3 regions of the Companilactobacillus sp. HBUAS56275 genome follow, and region 1 is predicted to be linked to each of the others. Evidence: riboswitches for the same ligand, from Rfam matches in the RefSeq annotation. Region 1 holds a riboswitch; each other region holds the start of a gene.
What was found. Region 1 has a riboswitch for tetrahydrofolate ahead of U8526_RS02315 (folate family ECF transporter S component). Riboswitches for the same ligand answer to the same signal wherever they lie in the genome.
Positions count from the first base shown of each region.

Region 2: it holds a riboswitch for tetrahydrofolate, as region 1 does, so the genes downstream of both, U8526_RS09380 (folate family ECF transporter S component) here and U8526_RS02315 (folate family ECF transporter S component) in region 1, are expected to answer to the same signal.
Region 3: it holds a riboswitch for tetrahydrofolate, as region 1 does, so the genes downstream of both, U8526_RS11450 (folate family ECF transporter S component) here and U8526_RS02315 (folate family ECF transporter S component) in region 1, are expected to answer to the same signal.

Region 1 is NZ_JAYKKK010000001.1:495,540-505,787, reverse strand. Features, by position in the region: gene U8526_RS02330 (glycoside hydrolase family 65 protein) at 1-2,041, shown strand, start outside; gene pgmB (beta-phosphoglucomutase) at 2,109-2,795, shown strand; gene U8526_RS02320 (aldose epimerase family protein) at 2,799-3,785, shown strand; THF riboswitch at 4,143-4,237, shown strand; gene U8526_RS02315 (folate family ECF transporter S component) at 4,274-4,804, shown strand; gene U8526_RS02310 (bifunctional folylpolyglutamate synthase/dihydrofolate synthase) at 4,804-5,991, shown strand; gene U8526_RS02305 (hypothetical protein) at 6,155-8,569, opposite strand; gene U8526_RS02300 (DapH/DapD/GlmU-related protein) at 8,777-9,340, shown strand; gene U8526_RS02295 (maltose acetyltransferase domain-containing protein) at 9,342-9,926, shown strand; gene U8526_RS02290 (putative quinol monooxygenase) at 9,941-10,248, shown strand, end outside.
Region 2 is NZ_JAYKKK010000004.1:189,142-199,389, reverse strand. Features, by position in the region: gene U8526_RS09405 (formate--tetrahydrofolate ligase) at 1-460, shown strand, start outside; gene U8526_RS09400 (HutD family protein) at 429-1,067, shown strand; gene U8526_RS09395 (APC family permease) at 1,145-2,485, shown strand; gene hutH (histidine ammonia-lyase) at 2,516-4,060, shown strand; gene U8526_RS09385 (YitT family protein) at 4,487-5,359, shown strand; THF riboswitch at 5,400-5,496, shown strand; gene U8526_RS09380 (folate family ECF transporter S component) at 5,524-6,060, shown strand; gene U8526_RS09375 (bifunctional folylpolyglutamate synthase/dihydrofolate synthase) at 6,076-7,362, shown strand; gene helD (RNA polymerase recycling motor HelD) at 7,531-9,843, shown strand; gene U8526_RS09365 (SDR family oxidoreductase) at 10,163-10,248, opposite strand, start outside.
Region 3 is NZ_JAYKKK010000006.1:68,923-79,170, forward strand. Features, by position in the region: gene U8526_RS11425 (cyclic-di-AMP receptor) at 1-103, shown strand, start outside; gene U8526_RS11430 (DNA polymerase III subunit delta') at 106-1,059, shown strand; gene U8526_RS11435 (DNA replication initiation control protein YabA) at 1,071-1,433, shown strand; gene rsmI (16S rRNA (cytidine(1402)-2'-O)-methyltransferase) at 1,452-2,321, shown strand; gene U8526_RS11445 (acyl-[acyl-carrier-protein] thioesterase) at 2,321-3,064, shown strand; THF riboswitch at 3,664-3,760, shown strand; gene U8526_RS11450 (folate family ECF transporter S component) at 3,815-4,339, shown strand; gene tsaB (tRNA (adenosine(37)-N6)-threonylcarbamoyltransferase complex dimerization subunit type 1 TsaB) at 4,402-5,127, shown strand; gene rimI (ribosomal protein S18-alanine N-acetyltransferase) at 5,102-5,641, shown strand; gene tsaD (tRNA (adenosine(37)-N6)-threonylcarbamoyltransferase complex transferase subunit TsaD) at 5,674-6,675, shown strand; gene U8526_RS11470 (hypothetical protein) at 6,895-7,587, shown strand; gene U8526_RS11475 (hypothetical protein) at 7,797-10,248, shown strand, end outside.

The sequences.
Region 1 (10,248 bases):
TTGGTGGAAGAATGGCTATCCAGAATACTTTGGTAAAGTTATCAATGCCGTTAATTTTATTAAAATGAACTTTTTGATCAATGGTTCTAAATTAGATCTATACACTGATAAAATTAGTGACTTTACACTTGATCTAGACATGAAGAACGCTACTTTGAAACGTTCATTCATCGTTGAAAAAGATGGTGCCAAAGTAAAATTCAACTTTGAAAGATTTTTGAGTGTTGCCCAAAAGGAACTATCTGTTCAAAAGGTCAGCTTTGAGAATTTATCTGATGATTCAGTTGAAGTTAAAGTTATTTCTTCATTGGATGCAAATGTTGAAAATGAAGATGCAAATTATGATGAACGTTTCTGGCAAGTATTGGAAATTACTGATGACAGTATCATTGCTGAAACTAAGCCAAACGATTTTGGTACACCAAGATTCACATCTGGTATGCAAGTTGGTTATGTAACTGAACTTAAGGAAACCGATCACGAAGTTGGCAAATTAGAAACTAGCAAAACTTTTGTAGCTGATTTGAAAGCTCATGAAGTTGGTACAATTGAAAAACGTGTTGTCGTTGTAACATCACGTGATTATGAAACAGTTGACGATCTAAGGGATGCTATGGAAGGTATTGCTGCTAAGATCAGTAGTGTTTCATATGAAGACCTATTGGGTGCTCATGCAAATGTTTGGAAAAATCGTTGGAATCAATCAGATATTAAGATCGATGGCGATACTGATGCTCAACAAGGTATGCGTTTCAACCTCTTTGGATTATTCACAACTTACTCAGGTGAAGATTCACGTTTGAATATTGGACCAAAAGGTTTCACTGGTGAAAAATACGGTGGGGCTACATATTGGGATACTGAAGCTTTCTGTATTCCTGTTTACTTGGGAGTTTCTCAACCAGAAGTATCACGTAACCTATTGATGTATCGTTACAATCAACTAAAAGGTGCCTACATCAATGCTCAAAGACAAGGCCTAAAGGGTGCGTTATATCCAATGGTTACTTTCAATGGTATTGAATGCCATAACGAATGGGAAATTACTTTTGAAGAAATTCATCGTAATGGTGATATTGCCTTTGCTATCTATAACTACACACGTTATACAGGCGACAAGTCATTTGTTCTTCATGAAGGTAGCAAGATGTTGACAGAAATGTCACGCTTCTGGGCTGATCGTGTTCACTACAGCAAACGTAACGAACAATATATGATTCACGGTGTTACTGGACCAGATGAATATGAAAATAACGTCGATAATAACTGGTATACTAATTTCTTAGCCCGTTGGACTTTGAAGTACACACTACAAATTCTCGGCGAAGTAAGTAAAGATCAATTTGAAAAATTAAATGTTTCTAAAGAAGAAATGGATCATTGGCAAGATATTGTAGACAAGATGTATCTACCTTATGACGAAGATCTTGGCATTTTCGTTCAACATGATGGCTTCTTAGATAAAGATATTGAACCAGTCAGCTCTATTCCGGCTGATCAATTACCAATTAATCAACACTGGTCATGGGATAAGATCTTACGTTCTCCATATATCAAGCAAGGTGATGTTCTCCAAGGTATTTGGGACTTCATCGACGACTTCTCTGAACGTGAAAAGAAGCGTAACTTCGATTTCTATGAACCTTTGACAGTGCATGAGTCAAGTCTTTCACCCGCAATTCATGCTGTGTTAGCCGCAGATTTACATTATGAACAGAAAGCGGTTGCATTATATGAAAGAACGGCTAGACTAGACTTAGACAATTATAATAACGATACAGCAGATGGTTTGCATATCACTTCAATGACAGGTGGCTGGTTGGCCATGGTTCAGGGATTTGCAGGCATGCGTGTTCACGACGATGGTACTTTGAGTTATAAACCATTCTTACCTAAGAAATGGAATAGTTACTCATTCAGACAAGTATTTAGGGGACGCGTCATCGAAGTAAACGTCAAGGAAAATGGTTCGGAGTTCAAGTTGGTTTCTGGAGATCCACTTCAAATTACAGTCAATGATGAACCACTAATGCTAAAATAATTGTAAAATAAAGATGTCTGAAAGTCATTTCAGACATCTTTTTATCAGAAGGAGTCAATGACACGATATGGTAAAATTTGAACAAATTAAAGGATTCATCTTCGATTTAGATGGTGTGATTGCTAATACATCAGTCTATCATTCACAAGCATGGCATCAATTAGCAGATGAGTTGGGGGTTACATGGACTGAGGATCTAGCTAACCAACTAAAGGGTGTCGGCAGAATGGATTCACTAAACTTGATTTTAAAGTCTGGTGGCAAGGAAAACGATTACACTGAAGATGAAAAAGTTAAGTATGCTACTGAGAAAAATGATAATTATTTGAACCTCTTAAAGGGATTGACAGATGACGATATTCTTCCCGGTATGAAAGAATTTATTGAGGACTTGAGTGCCAATAACTATCTAATTTCTTTGGCCTCATCTTCTAAGAATTCACCTAAGGTTTTGGAAGCCTTAGATTTGGAGAAATACTTTGATGCTAGAGTTGATCCAAGCACTTTGAAGAATGGTAAGCCAAATCCAGAAATTTATGTTCGCGGTGCTGAAGTATTGAACTTGAAGCCTGAAGAATGTATCGGTCTAGAAGATGCAGTCTCTGGTATTAAGTCAATCAACGGTGCTAACGAAACATCTGTTGGGATTGGTGATCCAGAAATCTTAAATGAAGCCGATATCAACTTCACAGACACATCACAAGTAACCTTAACGAACATTAAGAAGGAAATGAGCAAAATAAAAGAGGGGTAGAAAATGACAGTTTCGAAAACAATTTTTGGGGAAATTGATTCTGAACCGGTTTACCTCTATAAAATCACTAACAAAAATCAAACAAGTATCAGCGTTATGAGCTATGCTGCAACTTGGCAAAATTTTGAAGTTGTTGAGGATGGAAAGAAACATTCATTGATCGAACATTTTGATAATTTGGAAGACTACATCAAGACACCTTATCAAGTTGGTAAGACGATTGGTCGTGTAGCTGGAAGAATTAAAGATGGTACTTTTAAGATCAATGGTAAAGATTATCAAATGGAACAAAATGAAGGTGAAAACTTTCTGCATGGTGGAAGTCATGGACTCCAGTATCAGAATTTCACTAGTCGCCAAATTTCCAATAAGGCGGTTATGTTCAGTCATACAATAAATGGTGAAGATGGATTTCCTGGAAAATTAGAAGTTAATGTCATTTATATGTTGAATGACAACGACGAAGTTTTCATTACTTATGGAGCCAATACTGATCAAGATACCTTGTTCAATCCTACTTGCCATGTTTACTTTAATGTTGATGATGAGAATATTCGTCAACAACAATTACAAGTTAACTCGGCAAAATTCTTGGAAGTGGATGACGGGAAAATTCCTACAGGTCAATATCTTCCTACTGAAGGTCCTTATGACTTTAAGCAACTTAAGACTATTGGCAAAGGATTAGATCAATTGTCCTTGTTAGATAAGCATGAATATGACGATACTTTTGTCGTCGATGGACATGCTGCAACAATTCAGTCTGATAAAAGAGCTGTAGATCTTTATACAGATCGCAACGGTATGGTTATTTTCACCGCTAACCCTGAAGACGAACAAAAGGCTGCAGAGTATGATTACAGTTGTTTAGCAATGGAATTACAAACATTACCAGACGCTATTCATCATCCAGACTTTGGAGATATCGTTCTAAACAAGGATAAGAAAGTGGCTTACACTAACAAATATAGATATCGCAAATTGAATTAATAATATAAATATAAGGAACCATAATCGGTATAAAAATTCTAAAATTAGGATTTTTATATCGATTTTTTTTATTTTTATGGTTACGTATTATCCGAACTATTTCCGTCAAAAATATTGACCTTGTTCGCTATTAGACGTTATATTTAAAAAGTCAAATGAATAAGGAAGGAGAAGTACGTCTAGTCGATGTAATTAAGGCTTTTGATTAAACATTAACTGATATGGTGTAAGGATACCGCCGGTAGTAGAAAATCTGTGGGCCACTGGAACGTGGAGGACGGCAAGTAGAGCAAAACCACACTATAATCAAATTTAATCAAGGATTAGTACAAATTACCACAATAAAAATAAAAGGATAACAGAGTAGAGAATAAAGCGTTAAGTGTCAAAAAGACGGAATGTGCTTTTGAACGAAGAAGTCGATTCGCGGTTTTATTCTCGCATTCGCTGCATAATAATGTGTAGCAGCTCTATGAGGAGATGCTCAAATGAACAAGAGAAACAGTATTTATTCAATTACAACTATGGGGTTACTAGTGGCAATGATGATTGTCCTAACCAATTTTTTAAGTATTCAAACACAATTTTTACGTGTCTCATTCGAATTTATACCACAAGCCATTTTAGGAATGTTTTTTGGACCACTGTGGGCCGGCATTTCATCCGTTGTTGCCGACGTGGTTGGAACAACTTTGTTTGGTAAAGCTGGATTCTTTATTGGCTTCACGTTAAACGCCTTGATTTCAGGTGTCCTATATGGAATTTTCTTCTACAAAAAAGAAATTACTTTAAAAAATACATTTATCTGCGTCTTACTAAATACCCTAATCATTAGTTTATTCTTAACCCCACTATGGTTATCAATCATGTATCATGTACCATTCTTCAACATGGGATTATGGATTCCAAGAATTATTAAAGCTATTGCAATGCTATTTATTCAAACTGGTTCAATCATGTTCTTTGGCAAAGCCTTACCATTAAAGACACTTGCTAGTCGTTATATGGTGAAAGGCTAATGTTTACTAAGGGTTCAGAAGCTGTTCAATGGCTGATTGAACGTGGTTACTTTGGCAGTTGTCCAGGCTTGGAACGGATCACGGAATTATTGCGCTTATTGGGTAATCCTGAAAAGTCGTATCCAACGATCCACGTTGCAGGGACTAATGGCAAAGGTTCAACTACTCGTTACTTAGCTAATCTATTGAGATCTAATGGTTTAAAAGTAGGGACTTTCAATTCGCCTTTTATCAAAGATTTTGCTGAACAAGTGGAAATTAATGGTCAAGAAATCCCCGATGCTGATCTAGTAAAATTGGGTAATTTGATTAAACCGTTAGTAGAGCAAATGGATGCTCAGAAGGAATTTTATGGTATTACTGAATTTGAAATTTTAACTGGTTTAGCATTTTACTATTTCAAGGGTCAAGTCGATGTGGCCATTATTGAAGTGGGCATGGGTGGTTTACTAGATAGTACCAATGTCATTAAACCAGAATTGGCCGCTATAACGACGATTGGATTGGATCACACAGCCTTTTTAGGTGATACTATTGAAAAAATTGCTTATCAGAAGGCAGGAATCATTAAAGAGAACGTACCTCTAGTAGTTGGGAATGTGTCTGAGGAAGCTTTGAAGGTTATTGAAATTCAGGCTAAAGAGAAGAATGCTAAAGTTTATACTTGGAAAGATGATTTTCACAGCGATTATCGTGGTTTTGTGGAACAGCAGTTTGAAGAATTTGATTTTGTTAACAATGAGATTAAGTTGAAAGGATTAGATACACCTTTAATTGGTCATCAGCAAGTCGAAAATGCGGCAGTTGCTTTAGAGATGTACTATCTATACACACAAAAGCATAATTTATCATTTGATAAAGATAAGATAATACATAGTTTGTTACAAACTAAGTGGCCCGCTCGCATGGAGATCATCAGTCAAAAACCATTGGTAATCATGGATGGAGCTCATAATCCACATGCAATTAAACGTCTAAAGGAAAATCTTTTGACGGATTATCAAGATTATCGTGTGAAGATACTTTTCTCAGCCATTGTCACTAAAGATATCAGTACTATGTTGGAAGAGCTACTAGAAATACCAAATGTTGAAATAACAATGACGACTTTTAATGATGATAGGGCTGTTAAGTTAGAAGATTATCAAGACTGGCAGCCAAGAATAAAGATAAATTCAAATTGGTAAGTGGCTTATGATGAATTAATCGGTAATTTGAAGTCCGATGAACTATTAATGATAGCCGGATCTTTATATTTTTCTTCAGAAGTACGATCAAAAATCAAATAAAAAGATGGATCCAATAGCTCAATTGTGAGTTGTTGAATCCATCTTTTTTGTTGTAGTTAGATTAGATACTGTCATAGAGCGTCCAATTGATAGTTCCTTTGTAAGTTCCAGCGGAGTTAGCTCCATCTGATTCAAGTAAGATACCACTGTCATTAGTCCAAGTAGAGTCGATATCAGTTATTACAGGATCATCGGAGATCGTTTCTCCTGTGGCTATTTGGATATCGTTATTAGTTAGGGAGTAGGAATTGTTACCAGTCTTATAAATTAAAGAACCATTAAAGTTAGAATTATCATTCTTCAATGTAGTTGAATTAGCAACTAGTTTCCAGTTATTTCCGGAACCACGACTATCTAGAATTGATAGATCCCATTTACCGGAACGGCTGATTACCTGATCTTTTTTAGTAGTATTGACTGTTTTAAAATATGCGTCTTCGGGATACTCATTGAGTGACAGACTGCCATCTTTGGTTTTAATAGTAAATCTGATGGTATTAGATTTATTGTTGTCAGCATCAGTAACATAAATCCGGACAAAATTAGTATCAGAAGTTAGATCATCTTTAGAAATATTAGCAGTTAATTGTCCAATAGGATCGCTGTTATTCATTTTAAAGGTAGTCTCAGCATTATTATTGACGGAAACGTGGACAGTCATATTAGAATTAGTCATAGTTTTGTCAGTGGCCGTGTAAGCAACGTTACCACTAATCTTGGCATTCTGACCCTCGTTCACCGTTAAAGGATTATCGGTAGTTGAAGTTAGTTTCAAAGCCGGATTTTCAATTGTAAAGGATGGAGAATCGACGTTAGCAATACCATTGTCACCAACAAATCTTGAGTGAGTTGAAGCAACGGTAGTCTTTTGAGTGACTTGACCAGCTGTACCATTGATTGAGAAAGTGGCCGTTGAAGTGTCGCCAGTGTTCATGCTGCTTGGAAGTTTATATTCGAGAATATTGTCTTTAATTGCCGTAAATGGAATTTTTTCTGAAATTCCACCAACAGTAACCGTTCCGACATTACCATCAGCGTCAGCGGTAAAATCGACATTCTTAGGTAGAACAATATGACTAGTTACACCAGACCACGGTTCATTACCATCTGTATAAGTTAAATTGTAATTTAATTGAAGCTCTTCACCAGAATAGGCAGTATCCGCAGTAGAAGCTAGGGATTTATTACTAGATATATCTTGGAAATCTGGTGTAACCTCTGTTTCGGCGAATCCGGGGATCTGTTCGAAGATAACAAGACCATTCATACCGTTTGTACCTGTAGCACCAGTAAATCCATAATAAAGTTTGTCTTTCATTTCTCCCGAGGATTTAATACCTAAATTGGCAATATCCTCATTAGATAAATCAGTTGATCCTTTTATGACTTCACGTCCTAGAGTAGCGGTGTTGGCGGTTCCATCGGTATTTAAATCATTATATTTATAAGAAATATTTTTGTTTGGAATGTCAATTGTAATTGTTAGATGTCTCCATTGACTGTTTTTCAAAAATAGATTGCCTGTAAATGCCTCATTGTACTCCGGGTTACTAGTATTGGTATGATTCATACTGTAATAATAAGCATTATGAGGATCCGAATACTTTTTACCAAGAAGGCTAAATTTTGTACCACTATAATATGTTACTGGATTAGCAGTATAAGTGGATGGTGATGCAGGAAAGCCCGACGCAATATGAGTGTATGGAATATCCTTATCATATGAAGCTAATGGATTATCTGTAGTACTAAGAAAGGCATCATAAGCTTTCTTTGCGCTGTTATTAGTTGTTGTGTTTTCTTCGCCTACTAGTGAATCAGCTGCCAATGATTTATAAGTATCACTATTTGAATGAGCATCGAATTCGAGTGCCCAACTATTTTGGATAGCGGTCCCAGCCACAGCTGTAGTATCTGGCTCGGTTCCAGATGCCCCAGTAGCTATTACAGGAGATCCAATTCCCCAAACACCCAAAGTTTCACCAACATTGATCTTATTGCCAACACTGGAGATAGCATTTATGCCTCGAGGGTCGTTATGAAGTACGAAAGCCAAACCATCAGCTGTAGCTGTGTCACTTGATTGAAGTTTAGAGATATAAATCCACATAGATAGTGTCTGTTTCTTTGTGGTGTCGATATAATTATTTCTGGCCGGATCACCCCAAATACCGCCAGCTTGACTTTCACCGTTTACGATCTGAACGATACGATTGCTGTTCGGAAGATCATTAGTGGCGGAAATAACATTACTGCTGACAGCAGGAGAATATGGCTGTCCATCAGTATATTCAGTGGGCATTTTGAATCGACCATTATTTAAATCAATACCCTGAGGAGCAGTGCTTAAAGCAGTGTCTAGATAGGTATTTGTCGTATTTGCTGCGTTAACATTCAAACTCAAAATAGGATTGATAAAATTCAGCAGTAAGGAAGCGCTTACAATAGCAAAAATATATTTTTTGAATTTTCTCATAGAAATCACTCCAAAACCATTAATCTTGTTACTATATTACAACGGCAAAAGTATTAATTGAGTTCACTTTTTATAATAAATATATATATATTCTGGAATTAGTTTCTATTATATTATTCAAAAAATGAATTTGTCCCAATTCAGGATAAGCATTAGACTAATACATTCGAAACACTTACTCTAAAGTTAAAGAGAGGTAAGACAAAGATGGATGCATTAGAAAAAGCTTTAAAGGGTGGAAAACTTGATTACAGTGAGAGTGATTTTTTATTGGTCGATCAAATAGTAGAGAAGAATTCGCGGATAATTAACGAAATTAACTATCAAAATCATACGGCAGATGAACGTCGAGCACTGTTTAGTCGCTTGTTTGGTTATCAAGTACCTGCTACTAGTGATATTAAAGCACCATTTAATGCCGATGTAGGTTGTCATACTTTTGTTAAAGGTAATGTTTTTATCAACAAAGATTGCTTCTTCATGGATCTGGGTGGAATTTGGATCGGTGAAGGGACTAAGATTGGACCTAGAGTAAGTTTGATCACGGTCAATCATGAGGAAGGTCCTACTCAAAGAAGAAATATGATCACTAAGTCCATTCATCTTGAGAAAAATGTATGGTTAGGCGCTGGAGTAACAGTCCTTCCTGGAGTAACAATAGGTGAGAATTCTATTGTTGGTGCGGCCTCAGTTGTGACAAAGGATGTGGCACCGAATAGTGTCATCGTGGGGTCACCCGCTAGAAAAATTAGGGATGTTAGGAGAAATTAGAATGACGGAACATGATAAATTGTTGGCTGGTCAAGAATACGATTATCGAGATTCAGAATTACAGGAAATGATTGCTCGAGGGAAAAATTTAATTCATCAAATGAATACTGAGACTGATATTGACCAACGAAATATGATTATGAAAAAATTATTTAAAAAAGTCGGTACGAATTTGACTATTAATGGTAATTTTGGTGCCATCTATGGTTCTCACATAAGTTTTGGGGATGATGATTTTATCAACGGCAACTGTTACTTTCAAGATTCCAATTTAATAACTTTGGGAGATCGTGTTATCGTAGCTCCTGATACTAAATTTTACTGTGGTGAACATTCGATAGATGCTAACCAGCGCTTCGGTGTACGTGCAGATGGCAGTCATTATCTAATTACGTATACTGAGCCAATTTCGGTAGGAAATGATGTTTGGATCGGCGGCAATGTTACCGTTATTGGTGGTGTGCATATCGGAAATAATGTTATCGTCGGAGCGGGAGCCGTGGTTGTTAGTGATGTCCCTGATAATAGCATCGTTGGTGGCGTACCAGCTAAAATGATCAAGAAATTACCACCTTTGAAAAAATAGTGAGGTAGAAAACTGTGAATTCACAAGACGAACCAATATTCAGTTTGTACAAGTTAACCATTGATCCCCAGGATAAATCGGCTTTTCAATCAGAAGGAGTTAATAATTTAATAACATCACACCGTAACGAACCAGGAACCTTGTTCATGTGTGCCACACGTGAGGACGAAACCGGAGAAGTAAATTATATTTTTGAACTGTATAAGGATGCTGCTAGTTATCAAGTGCATGCAGCTTCACCACAATTTCAACGATATGCAAAATTTGCTCAAAAGACTGTCCAAGCAAAAGAAATTACACATTTAAATTTAAAACGGCTTTT
Region 2 (10,248 bases), on a different contig from region 1:
TTCTCTATGTGACGTTTGGGCTAAAGGTGGCGACGGTGGTAAAGAGTTGGCTGATATGGTTGTTGAATTAGCTGACAAACCAAACAATTTCCAATTCGTTTACGACGATGAAGATTCAATCGAAGAAAAAATGAATAAGATCGTTCAAAAAGTTTATGGCGGAACAGGAGTTGAATTCACTCCTAAAGCTAAGAAACAATTGAAACAACTAACAGATTTAGGATTTGCAAATTACCCAATTTGTATGGCTAAGACACAATACTCATTCTCTGATAATGCAAAATTGCTTGGCGCTCCAAAGGACTTCCCAATTACCATCAGTGAACTCAAAGTTTCAGCTGGTGCTGGATTCATTGTTGCTCTGACAGGAGCTGTTATGACAATGCCAGGATTGCCAAAATCACCAGCTGCAGAAAGAATTGACGTCGATGCGCAAGGAAATATCACAGGTCTCTTCTAGTGTTAATTTGACCACATTAACAGAAAATGATTATCAAGTGTCGAACTGGAGTGGTGGCAAAACTAAAGAACTCTATATGCGTCCACAGACCAGCAAATATTTAACTAACGATTTCGATTATCGTGTTTCAAGTGCCACAGTCGAACAGGATCAAACTAGGTTTACCTCTCTGCCAGGGTATAAAAGAATCATTTTGCCTTTGCATGGAGAGTTAGCTTTGGAACATACAACGCAGCGCGTTAATTTAGTACCTTATCAACAACATGCATTTGATGGTGGGGAAATAACTAACAGTTACGGCAGATGTACCGATTTTAATTTAATTTATCGCCGTAATTTTCATGGAGAAATTATTCCAGTCCGTCATCAACAAACTTTCGAGATGGATAAGGGAATAGATATTGTTTGTTATTTCTTAACTGACTGCACTTTTAAATATTCTGATCCAGTAGAATCTCTTCAAAAAGAACTTCATGCAAATGAAACTTTAATAGTTAATTCAGTCAAACAGAAATCAAAGCTGACTATTTCTAGCGATGAAAAAAATTCATCAGAAGTATTGGCACTATTAGTATTAATTGACAAAAATAGAAAAACTATCACATGAGTTCTCAAAAAAAGAGGTGCATATAAATGAATGCTGAAGAAAAAAATCTCGGTACGTCAGATGTAACCGCTTCCGAAATGGAAGATGCAGGGATGGAATTAGAAAAAGATAAATTTAGTCTTGGTGGAGCTACTCTTTACGGTATTAACGCTGTAATTGGTTCCGGAATTTTCCTACTCCCAAGAACAATTTATAAGGATTTAGGTCCAGCTTCACTTTTGGCCATGATTGTTGACGTGTTGCTCGTTTTGATGTTAGCAGTCTGCTTCGCCGAAGTTTCCTGCTATTTCTCTAAAAATGGTGGAGCTTTCCAATATTCGAAAGCAGCTTTTGGTAATTTTGTTGGATTCAACGTTGGTATCTTAGGATGGTTCGTTACCATCGTAGCTTGGGCCGCCATGGCCGCTGGATTTGCCAAGTTGTTGATTCAAACATTCCCATCGTTAGAGGGAAGAAACACATTGATCAGTATCTTATTAGTTTTATTCTTATCAATTATTAACAGTACTGGTATTAAGACTTCAAAGATATTCACGATTACGATTACTATCGCTAAATTGATTCCAATCGTAGCGTTCACATTATTTGGAATTTTCTTTATCAAACATGGCTTTAATGCAGGGAATTTCACACCGTTCTTACAATTAAATCCAGATATGTCGCTTTCAAAAGCGATGGCTTCAACATCTCTAACTGTTTTCTATGCTTTTATTGGATTTGAAGCCTTACCAATCGTTGCTGGTGAAATGAGAAATCCTAAGAAAAACGTACCAAAAGCTATTATTGGCTCAATCAGTGTCGTTTCCTTCTTATATTTTATGATTATCGCCGGAACAATTGCCATGTTAGGAACAGGAATTTTACAAAGTAACGCTCCTGTTCAAGACGCATTCTTCAAGATGATTGGACCTGCTGGTAAATGGATCATCTCTATCGGGGCCTTGATCTCAATTGCCGGATTAAACATGGGGGATTCAATGATGATTCCTCGTTACGGTGCTTCCATTTCCGATGAAGGATTACTTCCTAAAATTATCGGTAAGAAGAATAAAAAAGGTGCTCCAATCGTCGCAATTATTTTCTCAGGTTTAGTAACTGTTGCCTTTCTTTTGAGTGGATCATTCGAACAATTGGCAGAATTGAGTGTTGTCTTTAGATTCTTCCAGTATATTCCAACAGCTTTAGCTGTTATCTTCTTACGTAAAAAAGGTATGAATACTGAACCAGCCTTTAAATTACCATTCGGACCAGTTATACCAGTTATTTCAATCGTCGTAAGTATTTGGATGGTTGCAGCAGCTAACCCAATTAACCTAGTTGCCGGTGTGATTGGTGTTATTGTCGCTAGTGGTTTGTACTTCATTATGAATCGTGGTCGTCAACGCGAAGATGATGATGTTGATATTTCAGAAGATTAATAAAAAATATTATTAATGGGGGAACTAAAAATGGCAGATATTATTGTACTAGATGGGAACAGTTTAACTTTGGATGATGTTGTGGCAGTAGCTAGAGATAATGTCAAAGTGACAATTGCTCCAGAAGCTGAAGAAGCAGTTAATGAATCTCGTAAGATCATCGACAATATTGTTAAGGAAAAACGTGTTGTTTATGGTGTTAACACAGGTTTCGGTTCACTCTGTAATGTAAGTATTTCGCAAGAAGACACTGAACAGTTACAAGAAAACTTAATCAGAACTCACTCATCAGGTTACGGCGATCCACTTTCAGAAGATATCGTTCGTGCCATCATGTTGATTCGTGTTAATTCATTAGTTAAAGGTTATTCAGGAATTCGTTTAAGTACTGTAAAATCCTTGATGGGAATGCTAAACGCGGGCGTACATCCATTTATTCCTGAAAAAGGTTCATTAGGTGCTTCTGGAGATTTGGCTCCATTAGCACACATGGTTCTACCACTACTAGGTTTAGGTAAAGCTTATTATCAAGGCGAATTGCTACCAGGAAAAGAAGCAATGGAACGTGCAGGACTAGAAGTGATTCGTTTAAGTGCTAAAGAAGGTTTAGCTTTTATTAACGGAACCACCGTTCTAACAGCCATCGGTGCTTTGACAACTTACGACTCAATTGAATTGCTCAAGTTATCAGATATTGCCGGAGCTTTATCACTAGAAGTTCATCAAGGAATCTCCAGCCCATTTGAAGAAAATCTTCATACAATTCGTCCCCAAAGTGGTCAATTAGCAACAGCCAGAAACATTCGTCGTTTGGTTGATGGCAGTACATTAGTTGGAGAAGCAACACCAGATCACGTTCAAGATCCATATACTCTTCGTTGTATTCCACAAATTCATGGAGCAAGTAAAGATACGATTGCTTATGTAAAGAAGAAAGTTGAAATTGAAATCAATTCTGTTACTGATAACCCAATCGTTACACGTGACGGCAAAGTAATTTCAGGTGGTAATTTCCACGGTGAGCCAATGGCACAACCATTTGATTTCTTAGGAATCGCCGCTTCAGAAATTGGTAATGTATCCGAAAGACGTGTTGAACGCTTGGTAAATACACAATTAAGTAAGTTGCCATCATTCTTAGTTAAGTATCCAGGCTTAAACTCAGGATTCATGATTACACAATATGCATGTGCTTCATTAGCATCAGAAAACAAGATTTTGGCACATCCAGCCAGTGTTGACTCAATTCCATCATGTGAAAACCAAGAAGATTTCGTAAGTATGGGAACAACAGCTGCAAGAACAGCTAGAGATATCGTTAAGAACTCACAACGTATAGTTGCAACAGAAATTATGGCAGCTTGCCAAGCACTTGATCTAAGCGACCGCACAGGTGGATTAGGTAAAGGTACAAGACCTGCTTATGAAGTATTCAGAAAAGCCGTTGATTTCATCGAAAATGATAAAGATATTGAAATCTATGATGAATTAAACAAAGCTTCAGAAACATTAACAGACGGTAAGTTACTCGCAGCTGTAGAAGATGTTGTTGATTTGGATATTCAATTTGATTAGTTGTGATTAATATCAACTAATGTGGTGTTAAGTATGCCCGTCGTCCGAAGATTTCTGTCACCAACTATATTCTGTTTCTATTGATGTTCACTAAAATTGCAGTATTTGGAAAGTTTTTAATTTTATGTAATTGAATAGAATCTATGAATGTATCTAAGTTTCTTAGTAAGGATTGTTTTTACCATTCAATGTTTTGAAGAATAAAAAATAGAATAGGACATTAGTCCGGAGCAAAAATTGGAATGCGTTCAGCTATGAAATCATTGTAACCGGCTTTGCCGGTTACAATGAGGCCGACTTTGGAAATCCATTATTTTGCACGAAGTGTAAAATGATTAGTTCCAAATCGCGCCCATAGCGTTCCAACAGCATTCCAATTTTTGCGGAGGACGGCAAGCAACGATAGGTAATTAAGAGGTGAGCACGATGTTGCAAAAGCAAAGTGTATGGCAAGACATTGTTACCAAACTGACGGTATGTCTGATATATGCACTTTTGTACTCCGTAGCGCTGAATTTCTTTTGGCAACCAGGACATATTTATGCTGGTGGATTGACAGGTATTTCGCAGATCATTGTTACCTTAATTGACAAAGCAGAGACGATCAATCTACCTTTCTCAATCATTTATTATTTATTAAATATTCCAATGATTCTGTTGGCCTGGTTCAAGATCAGTCATAAGTTCGTTATTTTCACTGTCATTGCTGTAACTTTTGCCTCAATTGCTACATCAGTAGTGCCCAACATGGTATTGATCAAGGACCCAATCATTTGTGCCATCTTTGGTGGTGTTATCAACGGCTACTCTTTAGGATTGGCTTTGAAGCATGGAATTTCTACTGGTGGAATGGATGCTTTAGTCGTTACTTTGCGGCAATGGACCGGCCAAACAGTTGGCCTGATATCGATGGTTCTAAACGGCATGATTATTCTTGCCGCTGGATTCCTTTTCGGTTGGCCATATGCTTTTTACAGTCTAGTATCAATTTTTGTTAGTGGAAAAGTGACTGATTTGGTTTATGTTAAACATCGCAAGGTACAAGTAATGGTGATCACGCAAAAACCAGAAGAAGTTATCACGGCTTTACAAAAAGAACTGACACGAGGAATTACCGTTTTACCACAAGCCTATGGAGCATATAAGAATGCTACGCAGACAGTATTAATTACCGTAATTACGTTTTATGAAATGGAAATTCTCGATGAAATTATGAAAAAAGTTGATCCCAAGGCTTTCGTCAGTGTATCGCAAGACATCATGATTTTAAGTGAATTTAAGGAAAAAGATATTGTTTAAAAACCTCTTTAAATGAGGATGTCACAAATACAAATAAAATATCAGAGTAGAAAATGAAGCGTCAAGTGTCAAAAGATGGGATGTTGCTTTTGGACGAAGGGAACTTTATCCACGGTTTCGTTTTCGCATTCGCTGCATATAATGTGTAGCAGCTCTAAAAGGAGATGCTCGAAGTGGATAAGAAGATTAGTGTTTACTCAATTTCAACAATGGGATTATTAGTTGCTTTGATGGTTGTGTTATCGCAGGTATTTGGTTTTGAAACACAATTGATCAAAATAACCTTTGATTTTATACCGCAAGTTGTTTTAGCAAGTTTATTTGGACCATTTTGGACTGGAATTTGTGCCGCCGTGGCTGATATCATTGGCGGAACTTTACTAGGTAAGGGAACATTCTTTATCGGCTTTACACTTAACTCATTTATTTCTGGGTGGTTGTACGGTAAGTTCTTCTACAAGAAGGAAATAACTTTGAAGAGTGCCTTTATCTGCGTGCTACTAAACACTGTTATCATCAGCCTTTTCTTGACACCACTATGGTTGTCGATCATGTACAATATTCCGTTTACTGATCCAAAATTGTGGGCCATCCGCTTGGTTAAAGCAGCTATCATGTTGGTCGTACAAACTGGGGTAATTGTTTTCTTCGGTAAAGCAATTCCATTCAAGACAATCGCCCACCGTTACGTTGCTAGATAAAAGGGGGAGTTAGGAATGGTTACGACGGGCAAACAAGCAATTGCATGGATCGATTCGCGTGTGAAGCATGGAAGTCGACCCGGTTTGATCAGAATTGAAGAATTGTTGAGATTAGACAATAATCCGGAAAAAGAGGTTCGTAGTATTCACATTGCTGGGACAAATGGAAAGGGTTCAACTGTGATGTATCTGCGCTGCTTATTGGAACAGAAGAATTTGACTGTCGGAACTTTTACCTCTCCTTATATCGAAAGTTTCTATGAAAGAATTTCTATCGACGGCCAAATGATTCCTGAAAATGACTTTGTAGAGTTATCAAATAGATTCATACCTTTAGTTGAACAAATGGATCAGTCAGAAAAATATTCTGGCATCACCCAGTTTGAAATTTTAACAGCAATGGCTTTCGACTATTTCAAAAATCGCGTGGATATTGCCATTATTGAGACGGGAATTGGCGGTTTGCTGGATAGTACCAACGTTGTACATCCTGAATTAGCAGCCATTACCACTGTGGGATTAGATCACACGGATATTTTAGGGGATACAATAGCTAAAATTGCCTGGCAAAAAGCTGGAATTATTAAAGAGAATGTTCCAATTGTCAGTGGCAATATTCCGGAAGAAGGACTAGAAGTTATTCAGGCTGAGGCTAATAAAAAGAATGCACCAAGTTATGTTTGGAAAAAAGATTACAAAACAGATTACTTAGGCTTTAAGGATCAATTTGAGATGTTCAACTTTCAAAACCAATACGCACAGTTCAAAAACTTAAAAACTCCATTAACCGGACATCAACAAGTTGAGAATGCGGCCGTAGCAATCGAATTATTCTATCTATATTGTCAAAAACATAACTATTCAATAAGTATCCAAGAGATTCAGACAGCATTATTGAAGGTACGTTGGCCAGCGAGAATGGAAGTTATCAGTCAAAAACCTTTGGTTATCATGGATGGAGCGCATAATCCGCATGCCATCAAACGTTTAAAGGACAATATTTTAACAGAGTATCAGGACTTTCATATTCACATCTTATTTTCTGCCATTACAACGAAAAATATTGATTCGATGTTGGAAGATCTGCTCACTATACAAAATGTCGATTTAACGTTAACAACGTTTGACTATCCTAATGCCTTACACTTAGCTGATTATCAAGATTTAGCTGATAGGATAACGATTGAACCTGATTGGAAGAAGGCTCTTGGAGAAAAGATGCAACAACTGGGTTCAGACGATGTGCTCTTCATTACGGGTTCACTTTACTTTGTATCAGGTGTTAGAGATCTATTGAAATGAAAAACAGACAGTAAGCAATCGGCTTACTGTCTGTTTTTTTTGAGTAAAATCATTAAATTTTTTATTTGTAATGTAAGCACTAATATCCCATTATTAAAGTAATAGTTCTTTTTTGAATTACCCTAAAAATAGTGGTAACATTATATAACTTTAATTTAAGAGGTTATTATGACAGATAAATCTATGGTTAATGAACTAGACGAAAAAAAGCTTGAACAGGCACATTTAAATGATGTGGTTGAGAAGATTAAAAAGTCTGAGAGCCAACTCCGTGAACATATGGAAGTTGCTGAAGAAGATTTAAAAGTTATCAATAATGCTTTTGATGACATTCATTTAGGCATGGATGGAGACTCGATCTCTATGGATGCTGCACTTTCCATTCATCAGCAACAACAGATGTTGGACGAAAGAAATAATAGTTGGCAACAATCCAAACAACGTTTGGGTATTTTGAAGAAGTTGGAAAAGAATCCCTTCTTTGCTCGACTTGATTTCCAAGAAAAAGGTGAACCTAAGAAAGAGACTGTTTATATTGGATTAAGTTCTTTTACCGATAAGAACGACCATTTCTTAGTCTACGATTGGCGTGCGCCAATTTCCTCAATTTACTACGATGGTAAGTTGGGCAAAGTCACATATATGACGCCAGATGGGGAACAGGAAGTTAATCTTTTTTTGAAGCGCCAATTTTTAGTTGAAGATGGCAAGATCAGGGCTTACTTTGATACACAAGAGACTATCGGTGACCAAATGTTGCTGGAAGTCTTAGATGGTAAATCTTCTACTCATATGAAGGGGATTGTTAAGACAATTCAAAAGGAACAAAACAAGATCATTCGTGATACTAAGTCGAAGCTCTTGTTTGTTCAAGGTGCCGCCGGTTCTGGTAAAACATCTGCTATTTTGCAACGAATTGCGTTCTTACTATATAGATACCGGGGAACGTTAACTTCTAGTCAAGTAGTCATGTTCTCACCAAACTCACTTTTCAACGACTATATTAAAGATGTTTTGCCTGAAATGGGTGAACAAAACATGGTCCAAATGACGTACAAACAATTCTTGGCACGTCGTTTGCCTAATCTGACTGTTGAAAGTTTGGCACAACAATTCGAAACGGTTGTTGATACGGAAAATAAGAATATCAGTAAATTTGTTTCCGACGTTGAATTCTTCAATATCATGACCAATTACAGTAAGTTGTTGGATCAAAGTGGGATGGCCTTTAAGGATATCAAATTCCAAGGCAAAGTTTTCATTTCTAAAGAAAAGATTCAAGAAATCTATTACAGCTATGGTCCTCAATATAATTTAGGTAATCGACTAGATGCGACTGTTGACCGTTTGATCAAATTACTTCATCGTAAGATCGGTGCTGAGATGCGTTCGAAGTGGGTCGCTGAAAGAATTGAGAACTTGAGTCAGGAACAGTTACAAGCACTCTATAGTACGGCTGATCAAGAATTCAAGAATGGCGATGAAGAGACAAAATTCTTAGCTCGTAAGATTGTTACTGCTATGTTGCAGGGTGTTTATAAGAATATTAAACGTTTGAGATTCCTAAATGTGGCAGCCAACTATTTGAATTTCTTAAAAGCTGTTCCACAAATTACTGATTTAAGTAAGTGGAATATTACCAAAGAACAATGGAAGGGTTATGTTGATAAATTTGTTAAGTCATTTACTGATAAGCAAATTTCAATGAACAATTTGAGCCCATACCTTTACTTATATGACTTAGTAACTGGTCGTCATGGTGAGCTTGATATGAAGTTTGTCTTTATGGATGAAATTCAAGATTACACACCATTCCAGTTGGCTTATATGAAATTCAAGTTCCCACGCGCTAGATATACCATGTTAGGGGATTTGAATCAGTCGATCTTTACAAAGAAGAACAGTCAAACTCTGCTTTCTGAAGCTCAAAAATTATTTGATGCTGACGAAACAAGAGTTGTTCAATTGGTTCACTCATATCGTTCGACAAAACAAATTACGGACTTTACAAAGGCAATTTTGACAAATGGTCAAAAAATCGAACCATTCAATCGTGATGGGGACTTGCCTAATATGTACTGTGCCCAAAATGAGCAAGATTCACTACAAGATGTTAAAACACAATTGGCTGAAAATGATAAGCAGAATTATACGACTGCGATTATTGCTAAAACTTTGGAAGATGCTGAGAACTTGCATAAGCAGCTCAAAGAAATCGGTGTTGAATCGACACTGATTCGCTCAGAAAACCAACGTTTAGCAGCTGGAACAATTGTCTTACCATCATTCTTGGCTAAAGGTTTGGAATTCGATGCGGTCATCATGTGGGATGCTTCAAAGGATAAGTTCTCTGAAGACGAACAACAATTAGTTTATACAATTGCTTCACGTGCAATGCACAAGTTGACCATTACATCGATTGGTGATTTTTCACAACTACTTCAACGTGTACCTGAAAAGTATTATCAATTGATGAAGTAACTGAAGGGTGCCGTCCTCCGCAACAAGAAAATTTGGCTGGAACGCCATGGGCCGACTGGAAGCTAATAAATTTGCACTCTGTGCAAATTCATGGATCTTCAAGCTCGGCCTTTACCTAAGCGATAAATCGCTAAGGTAAATCTCATGGCTGAGCCAATTTTCTTGTTGCTCCGGACTGAATAACGTGTTTTATCTTTATCTCACTTAACTTAGAAATTAAAATAGCGTTTATTCTTGAATGTTGGTCTCTACGTTTTCAGTAGGGATTGAAATTCAGAATAGACGCTATTTTTTGACGGCAATATTCTATTACTTAATCTTATAAGTTCTTTTCCAAATCGGCAATTAAACTTAGATTAATAGGTTGCCAATTAAGTTCTTTTTGAGTCAATTTACTATCAGCTG
Region 3 (10,248 bases), on a different contig from region 1:
CTTAATGCCTGAAGCAGCTTCTAGTCTAGCTGAACCTATTGAAGTTCAAGTTGGCGGTGCTACTTGCTTCATTTTACCTGTTGATAAATTTGTGAGATTCTAAGGATGGAAAGTTTACAGGTTGAGCAACCTAGAGTTGTTCAAGAATTTCAAAAAATTATTTCTTCCAATATGCTGTCGCACGCGTATCTAATCGATAATGCTTCTTCTAAAGTTAGACAACAGATGGCGATTTGGTTAGCTCAAAGTCAATTCTGTGAGAACCTTCAAGATGGTGCTCCTGATCAAACTTGCCAAAAATGCCAAACGATTGCCTTGGGTGACAATCCTGATGTATTAGAAGTGGAAACTGAAAAGCAGAGTATTGGTGTCGATGATATTAAATTCTTTAAAAAAGAAGCTAATATGACGGCTACTCAAGGTAAAAGAAGAATTCTCATTATCGATGAAGCTGAGAAGATGACTAATGCTGCTAGCAATAATTTGTTGAAAACTATTGAAGAACCAGAAGGTAATTTGATGATCATCTTATTGGCTGATTCTGCTAAGCAGCTTTTGCCAACCATTCAATCGCGTGTGCAGATTTTTCATTTATCGAACAAAAGTAATGAAGATGAGATTGATAGTCTAATCAATGAAGGCTTCAAAAAAGAACAAGCACAGAATGCCTTGAAAGTTACCGATATTAAATATTTGGATAACGTTACTGGTGATAAATACCAATCGCTATTGACCGCTATTACGAATTGGTTAAAAGAAATTAATAAACAAAAAATAAATAGTTTTATAGACGTCCAGACTGATATCATGCCTTTAGTTGAGAATAAAAATCAGCAACATTTGGTATTCGACATGTTGAATCAAATTTTTAGTGATATATTATCAATTAGGTACAATTTGGAAAAATCAACATTAACGACACAAGATTTGCTCTCAAATAAAGGAATCAAACGAGTTGTAGGGATGTCTGATGACTTATTCACAGCCCAACAGATGTGGAAAAGTAATGTATCGTTTCAAGCAATTTTAGAAGATTTGTCATTAAAATTTGTGGATTAGTAGGTGAAATCATGGCAGAGAAAGATTTATATGATGAATTTGAAACAATCACAAATCAACTAAATGATATAAGTAAAAAGGTTTCTTTGCTAAAAGAGGAACTATCCGATACTTTGGAAAAAAACGAAGAGATTAAGTTAGAGAATCAGAATCTCAGGAAACATTTAGAAAAGGTTGGCTATGAAGAAAAGGATTTTAATGGTAACACGTTATCCGATTCGCGATTGAATTTGGAAAAGCTTTATCGCAAAGGATTTCACGTTTGCCAACAGTATTATGGTTCACACCGTGATAATGATGAAGAATGCCTTTTCTGTATGAACGTTTTATATGGAACAAACTGGAACAAGAACAAAAAAGTTAAAAAGATTTAAGTAAGGGGAGCTATTTGAATGAAGGAACAAAAGAGTTTTGTTGATAATTCGAAGGGCTGCCTTTTTTTAGTGCCAACACCTATTGGTAATTTAGAAGACATGACCTTTCGAGCTGTCAACACCTTAAAAGAAGCAGATCTAGTTGCGGCTGAGGATACACGTAATACTAAGAATCTGTTGAATCACTTTGAGATTCCAACGGAATTAATAAGTTTTCATGAACACAATACGGCTCAAAGAATTCCGGAATTGATTGAAAAAATGAATTCAGGTTTAAAAATTGCTCAAGTTAGTGACGCCGGGGCACCATCGATCAGTGATCCCGGTAAGGAGCTCGTTAAAGCTGCTATTAAAGAAGGGATACCGGTAGTCCCATTACCAGGCGCTACTGCTTCAATAACAGCTCTGATAGCCTCTGGTATTGAACCACAGCCATTCTACTTCTTTGGCTTTCTACCACGAAAGGGTAAAGAGAGAACCGAAGCCTTGGTTGATTTAGCTAATCGTAGTGAAACCACAATCGTTTATGAATCACCATATCGTGTGAAAAAGACGATTCAGGATTTAATTGCTAAATTTGGACCAGACCGCCAGATAACTTTGGCCCGCGAATTGACGAAAATTCATGAGGCCTTCTTACGTGGAAAACTGCAAGACGTTGCTCAATATTATGAAGAGAATGATCCTAAAGGAGAGTACGTCTTGATAATTGCTGGAAAACCAGCTGATCAAACAGAAGCTAGCTCAGATGCTGATTTAGTCGCAGCTGTGGATAACTTAATAGATCACGGTAAAAAGCCTAATAAAGCTATCAAAGAGGTAGCAGCCGACAACGGTTTGAAGAAGCAAACTGTGTATAACCTTTATCATGGAATTGGAGAAGAATAGTGACTGAGAGAGAAACATATTCAATGGAAGTAGAAGTACCATATTATTTTGTCAATTTTACAGGCGATATTCGTTTATCAGCTTTAATTGATATTATGTTATTAACTTCCGAAAAACAATTACATCAAGCAGACGCTGATAGTACAGAAATGGTTATGAACAATGGCCTAGGCTGGGTAGTTGTTCAATATCATATGGATATTAATCAGATGCCACGTTTAGGTCAAAAGTTAAAAGTTACGACACAAGCAACAAGTTATAATAAGTACTTTTTCTATCGTGATTTCTGGGTTGAAGACATGGATGGAAACGTCATGGTCAAAGCTCAGAGTGCCTTTGTTTTGATTGATATCAAGGAACGCAAGATTGTCAGTGCTGCTGACCGTTTGGAAAATAAATTTGGTGCCGAAGAAGTTAACCGAATTCAACGTTTTACACGGTTACGCGTACCGGACGAGTACGATTTTAAACAACCACAACACATTGGCTATTACAATATTGATGTCAATAAACATGTTAATAACTCTTATTACTTCGATTGGATGGTAGATACACTCGATGCAGATTATATTGCCAATCATCATTTGAAGACTATGGATATTAAGTATGAGAAAGAATTGAATTTAGAAAGTGAACCATTGTTGTTTGCTAAAATGAATTCAGAAAATAACACTTCAACTCATTGGATAAAGAATGGTGATGTTTTGAATGTTGTTGCTCAATTGGGATGGGAAGATAAATAGTAATTCTCTAGTTTGGTTAGTGTTTGATGCCATCCTCCACAAGAATTGGGAATGCATTGGAACGCTGTGGGCCGACTTGAAGCTAAGTATTTTACACTCTGTGTAAAATACTGGATCTCCAAGCTCGGCCTCATTGTAAATGGCAAAGCCATTAACAATGATTTCACGGCTGAATGCATTTCCAATTCTTGCTCCGGATTAGATAGTGTTCTAATTTTTGTTATCTAGTTCTATTAATTAGAAAATTTCGAAAATTAAAAACAGTATTTATTTAGAATTCCGATTGTGTAGAATCTCGAATAGATACTGTTTATTTTTGTTTAAAAATTTAGAAAGAAAAATACAAAATAGAGTTACTATTCAGCCCGGAGCAACAAGAAAATTGGCTCAGCCATGAGATTTACCTTAGCAATTTATTGCTTAGGTAAAGGTCGAACTTGAAGATCCATGATTTTGTACGAAGTACAAAATTATTAGCTTCCAGTCGGCCCATGGCGTTCCAGCCAAATTTTCTTGTTGCGGAGGGCGACATACTTATCCAAAACCAATTACTTGTATAGTTATTGATTTGTGCTACCATATTTAAGTATTTAAAAATATTTGGGGTAGGATTCAAGGCGTTAAGTGCTGATGGAACGGAATGTGAACATCGGACGAAGAGATTAATCTCGCGATCTTGTTTCCGCATTCGCCACTTTATATATGTCTCTTTTTTATATTCGGTGGCAGCTCCGTTGGGAGATGTCGATTATGAACAGTAGAACGAAAGTCGTTAGTGTTCAAGAGATTACGTGGATGGCCTTGTTAATAGCTCTACAAATGGTATTAGCAAAGCTTTCATTTGGTAGCAACGTGTTGCAAGTAGGTTTTAGCTTCATTGCTGTGGGATTGTTGGGATACTACTTTGGTCCCGTTAAGGCTGGTGTCGCTAATGTTTTAGCAGATATCATCAGTCATACGATTCTGGCAACTGGTGGCAGTTTCTTTCTAGGTTTTACCTTGACTGCTTTAGTATCTGGAGTGATTTATGGTTACATGTTGTATAATCACAAAGTTACAGTTCTAAGAACTTTTATTACAGTCTTGCTGATTACAGTAGTTGTTAATACGGGACTTAATACTTTGTGGATTCACATGATGACTGATATACCTTACATGACGTTGTTAATACCAAGACTTGGTAAAGAGGCATTTAGTTTGGTTTATCAAACTGGACTTCTCTTCATCGTTTTAAGATGGATAGATAATTCGAAATTTAATAAAATCGGCCGATAGGTCGATTTTTTTTTGTTGGAAATTATGTGTTAAAATAATTCTATTAAGAATGAGGGATAAGTATGAAAATATTAGCATTTGACACATCGAATAAGCCATTATCCGTTGCCGTGGTAGTGGATGGTAAAGTTTTAGCACATATAGAATCAACTGAAAAGAAGACACACAGTGTTTCTTTGCTACCTGATATTCAAAATGGTTTGCAAGAGGCCGGACTAACAATGGATGATATCGACTTAATTGCCGTTGCTAAGGGTCCAGGTTCATACACAGGGGTTAGAATTGCTGTGACGGTGGCTAAGACCTTAGCTGATACGCTTAATAAGAAGTTAGTTGGAGTTTCAAGCTTGAAACTGTTGGCTGCCAATGGCGATAAAAAACATCTCTTGGTTCCTCTAATGGACGCAAGAAATGATAATGCTTTTGCTGGTGTTTATGTAACAAATCGTGATAACAGATTGTTGACTGTTATTGCTGATCATCACACTTCAATGGCCAATCTATTTGAAACATTAAAACAATATGAGCCCGGTGAATTGGAATTCATTAATGTAACACCTAGGTTGCAGGAATTGATTCAAAAACAATTTCCAACTGCAACAATAATTATGAGTGAAGATTCATTGCCAGATGCTGGCAAATTGGCAGAGATTGCGGAGACAACTAGAGCTGTTAAGGATATTGATAACTTTATCCCAACATATTTACGTTTAACTCAGGCTGAACACGATTGGTACGCTAAAGGTAATAAGGAAGACAAAAATGTTTCCTATGTTGAAGAAATTTAAAAATATCTTGTCCAATAAAAAGGAAAAATTCGATTTTGAAAAACAATTAGTTACGATCGACGGACAGGAATTCACTTTACGAAAAGCTATTCCTGATGATTCGATCCAATATATGCGAGTTCAAGAAACAATTTATCCAATTCCGGTACCATGGCCAATTGATATCGTAGAAATGGAAATTGGCAATAAGAATGCGCTCTATTTGTCTCTGGTCAATAAAGACGTAGTTGTAGCTTTTATTGGTATTTCCTTGAGCGATAAAGAAGAATCGCATATCACTAATTTAGCAGTGAACAGTGATTACCAGAATTTAGGTATCGGCCATCTGCTATTGAATCAGGCTTTTAATTATTGTCGTAAACGAAACTTTGAGAAAATGTCTTTGGAAGTCGATGTAACTAATGATGCTGCAATCGCTTTGTACGAAGCCTTTGGATTCAAGGTTAAAACAGTTCATAAAAAGTATTATTTTAGAAATCATCACGATGCTTTAGAGATGATGGTTGATTTGTAGGGGAGAACATTTTGGAAAAAGATACGTTAATAATGTCATTTGAAAGTAGTTGTGATGAAACTTCCGTCGCTATTATTAAAAATGGTAAAGAAATCTTATCAAATATTATTGCAACACAAATAAAGAGTCATCAACGTTTCGGTGGTGTAGTTCCCGAAGTTGCCAGTCGCCATCATGTTGAGGAAGTTACGCGTTGTATCAATATGGCTTTGGATGAAGCTAAAGTTGGTTACAGTGATCTTGATGCTGTGGCTGTTACTTATGGTCCTGGACTAGTTGGTTCATTGTTGATTGGAATCATGGCTGCTAAAACAGTAGCGTTCGCACACAATCTACCATTGATCAAAGTTAATCATTTGGCTGGTCACATCTATTCAGCTAACTTTGTGACTGATCTACAATATCCGTTCATGTCCTTGTTAGTTTCCGGTGGACATACAGAGATTGTTCTAGTTACAGAACCAGGAGTTTTCCACACGCTTGGAGACACTAGAGATGACGCTGTTGGTGAGGCCTATGATAAAATTGGCCGGATCTTAGGTATTAATTATCCAGCTGGTAAAAAAGTCGATCAAATGGCTGCTAAAGGTAAGGATACTTTCGATTTTCCACGAGCAATGGTTCAAGAAGATAACTTGGATTTCAGTTTCAGTGGTTTGAAGAGTGCCTTTATCAACCGTGTTCATCATGCTGATCAGATTCATGAAGAATTGAATAAGGATGATTTGGCCGCCAGTTTCCAAGCCGCTGTTTTGGATATCTTGAGTAACAAGACTTTCAGAGCTTTGAAACAACATCCCGTTAAGCAATTGATTGTAGGTGGAGGTGTCTCCGCTAATCAAGGCCTAAGAAAACGTTTGGCTGAAGAAATCGAAAAACGTCATTTGGATATGGAATTAGTTTTCCCACCATTGAGACTTTGTGGCGATAACGCTGCAATGATCGGTGCGATGGCTCAGATTCAATATGACAAGGGCGATTTCGCTAAATTAGATTTGAACGCTGATCCTAGTTTGGATTTTGATATGGAATAAACTAATACCCTGAAATTAATGTTGTAAACATTGGTTTCAGGGTATTTTTGTACCGAACTATTAAAAGCGAACTACGAGAATAGAACCCGTGAATTTCTATTATCATCGTTAACCTCTCAGATAAATAATTATATACAAATTGCCAATAATATCGATTATTTGTAAAAAAGGATTAATAAATCTTGCAAATTGTGGTAAAAAAGATGAGAGGTGTAGTTAATGGAAAATAGAACGGTTATTTCATACGTGCTTTTAAAGTATGATAAGAGGACTGATGGGATTTATACGAAAGCTACAAATGACACAATTTTTGAGATACCTGGTTTTGAAATTAATCCTGATGAGAACGAGACATCAACAGAATTGAAGATGCATATTATTGAGAGATTGAAAATGCTTGATCCAGGTATTGATATCGATCACTTATTTATTCCTTTCACTAGCTTGTCTGTTTCGCAGGACTATAAAATATATAATTATCAGGTATTAGTCTTTGAATCGGATCAAGATGTTTTTGCTACAATGGAGGATGAGTCTTGGTATCGAGTTAAGTACGACCAGAGTAATAAAGCCTGGGACCTAACATGGCAAAGTGGCATGGAACATGTCGGTGATTTTCAAATCAAAGATACATCATTCAATGAGTATGTCGCTAATAATTCTATGAATGATCAAATTGATTTTTGTAATATTATGCATTTTGTAGCTCAAGAGACGCAACAATTTCCCATATTGGGATTGATGTCAGGAACTGAGTTCACACAAAAAGAAGTATTGCACTATCAAAAATTGTTGGGTTTTAATAACAATAGTCTTAAAACGGCTCTAGCGTTCGAAAATAAATATTCAGACGCGATTAAGGCTATTGATGAAACCTCCTATAAAATAAAAAATAAGTATCTCCAAAGGTAAAGTAAGCTTCCACTTCTGATTAATTTGAAGTGGGAGCTTATTTTTTCTTAAATAAATATTTGTTTGTTATTATTAATATGAACATATTAACTATCTGATATTATATTTCAATAATAATTTTAGTTAAATATGAGATATTAAAAAATAATATAGCGTATATAATATTTGTACAATATAAGATATTAATGTCTGACGAGGAGGTTAATCTCATGAAGAAAAAAACAAGATTTCTTTATCTGATTGCGTTTCTTTTGCCGGTCATTCAGATCTTCAAAACTACCACGGTTCAAGCTTATTCAGTTCCAGATAGAACTAGCGTGTATGAGCATGCTCCTAAGGGTATGAAACTGAATGATTTTATTACGGCACCAGAATATTATACGAATACGAAAACGAACAATACCACAGCTTTTAAAAGTTCGAACAAGATAATCAAAGCAGGTGATTCCAACAACGATTCAACTGATATCATTCAATTATTGGATGGTTCCAGTACACAAGCAAAACAGATTGGTTCCTTCTGGGGGACTGTGAAAGACAGCAATGGTAACAAAACTTATAACTATTTTGATTTAAGTAAACCACAGGAAATCTCAGTTTGGTTTTACGGAGGGAGTAAAGTCGACGGTATTGATGGCTTTTCTTTTGTTCTTCAAAATGATGCTTTAGGCGATCAGGCTATTTCTCGTAGTGATGGTGCGCCCACTGCTGGTGAAACACTGGGAGTTTGGGGTGGCGGAACACCCGATAATAAGAGTGTCACAACACCACTCTCTGGTGCTTCTGATGGTATCCAGAAAAGTGTTGCCATTGAGTTTGATCGTTATGTGAATAAAACAGCAGGTACATCAAGTAATTCATTGAATGATTACTTGGATTATGACGGGTTTAATCCACCAGGTGGTGGAATCGTTACTAACCAATTGAAGAGTAGCCACATTGCTTGGAATTATCCTGGGGATGCTGCTACATATATGCAAAATAGTTATACCACTGGTATTTGGCCATTTAGGCAGGACCATTATTTTTACAATTTAACGCACCGTGGTCCAGTGCAGAACAACTCTTATTTCACGGGTTACGATGGTATTGAGCTTTCCTCTTCGGCAACCCAAGATCCACGTAACGCATGGCGTCATCTAAAAATTACTTATACGCCACCAAAAACAGGAACAGTAGGAACTTTAACTTATTTGATTAATGATAAGTTTCCTGATGGTACAGATAAAGAATTGACGGCTCAAGATAGCAAGACTTTCAGTATCGATATTTCTAAATTAGTCGGCACTAATGATGACCAGAAAGTTCGTTGGGGCTTTACGGCTTCGACAGGTTCTCCAGCATCTTCAATCGACGACTTTGCAATGGTAATTGAAAAGATGCCTTCTATTGTTGATATGAAGGGAACTTCGCAGATTACGGACGTCACTAAAAATAGTAGTAAAACACTCGGTAGTTCAAAAGAATTGTATACCAGTGATGGTGATGAAATTAAGTTAGAACAGAAACTATCTTATAGTGGTGGTATTTCTGAATCTGGTGAAATTACAGCTACAGTGGGATTACCAGAACACGTTGAGTATAACGGCGATGCCAATGGAGTTATAGGTAAACTGACTTATCAAGCGGCGGATGGCACCACTCAAACTAAAGAAATCAATAAGTCAGCTTTAAAAGACGTTACCATAACCATACCTGGTAAAACTGAAGCCGATCCACCAAGCTATAAAACGGTAAAAGGTTTTGACGTCACGATTCCATCGATGAGTGCAGTTGGTGATAATTCCAATATTGAGGTCTATGGAACAGTTAAGGGGCCCGAAAGCTCAACGTTGATAACGACCAAAGTTTCAGGAATCAATACCAGTTATAAAGCTGATAATTATACTGGTGATACGATGAGTCCAGACTTTGTTATTGATAATGAAGTGTTGCATATTGAGAATACTAATTCTTTATCGCAAGAATTAAATCAAGGCGATGAAGCACATTTTCAAGGTAATATTTCGTATCTAAAAGGATCATTGTTTGACGGTGAAGAATTATTAAGTCATGTGGAAGTCTATGATCAAGATGGTAATAAATTGCCTGGTGTTCAAAAAGGCGATATTCAAGTCGATAAAGATGCCAAGACTGGAACATATGATATTCCATATACTTTAGATGGATTGGAAAAAGGTAAGACGTATACTTTTAAAGTAAAATTGTCTGATTCCAAAGACCGGATTTCTAATACTTTGGAGTATCAAGTTAAAATTAAATCTGACAAAAATTTAGCATTAACAGTTGATAACTATCGTTTCCAGACGATTAACATGGGTTCTAAAATAGGCGAATACATTAAACGTTCTGGTGATTGGGATGTCAACGTTAATAGTACAGGGTTAAATTGGAAGTTAACGGCAAAATCAGCGGGATTGTTTAGTGAAAAAGATAGTAGCTATTCTGAACCGTTATATTTCTTGGATAAGAATTTGAATGCCAAATCTTTGAGTAGTGATACTTTAATTGCACAAGAAGATAGTATAAGTAGTACTGAAAGCCAAAATACGGACGTTACAGACGCTTGGAGTGAGAATGACGGTATTCTATTGAAGAATGTCAATCCGAACCTTGCAGGTGAATATAAAGGGGAAATTGAATGGACTTTGAGTGAAACTC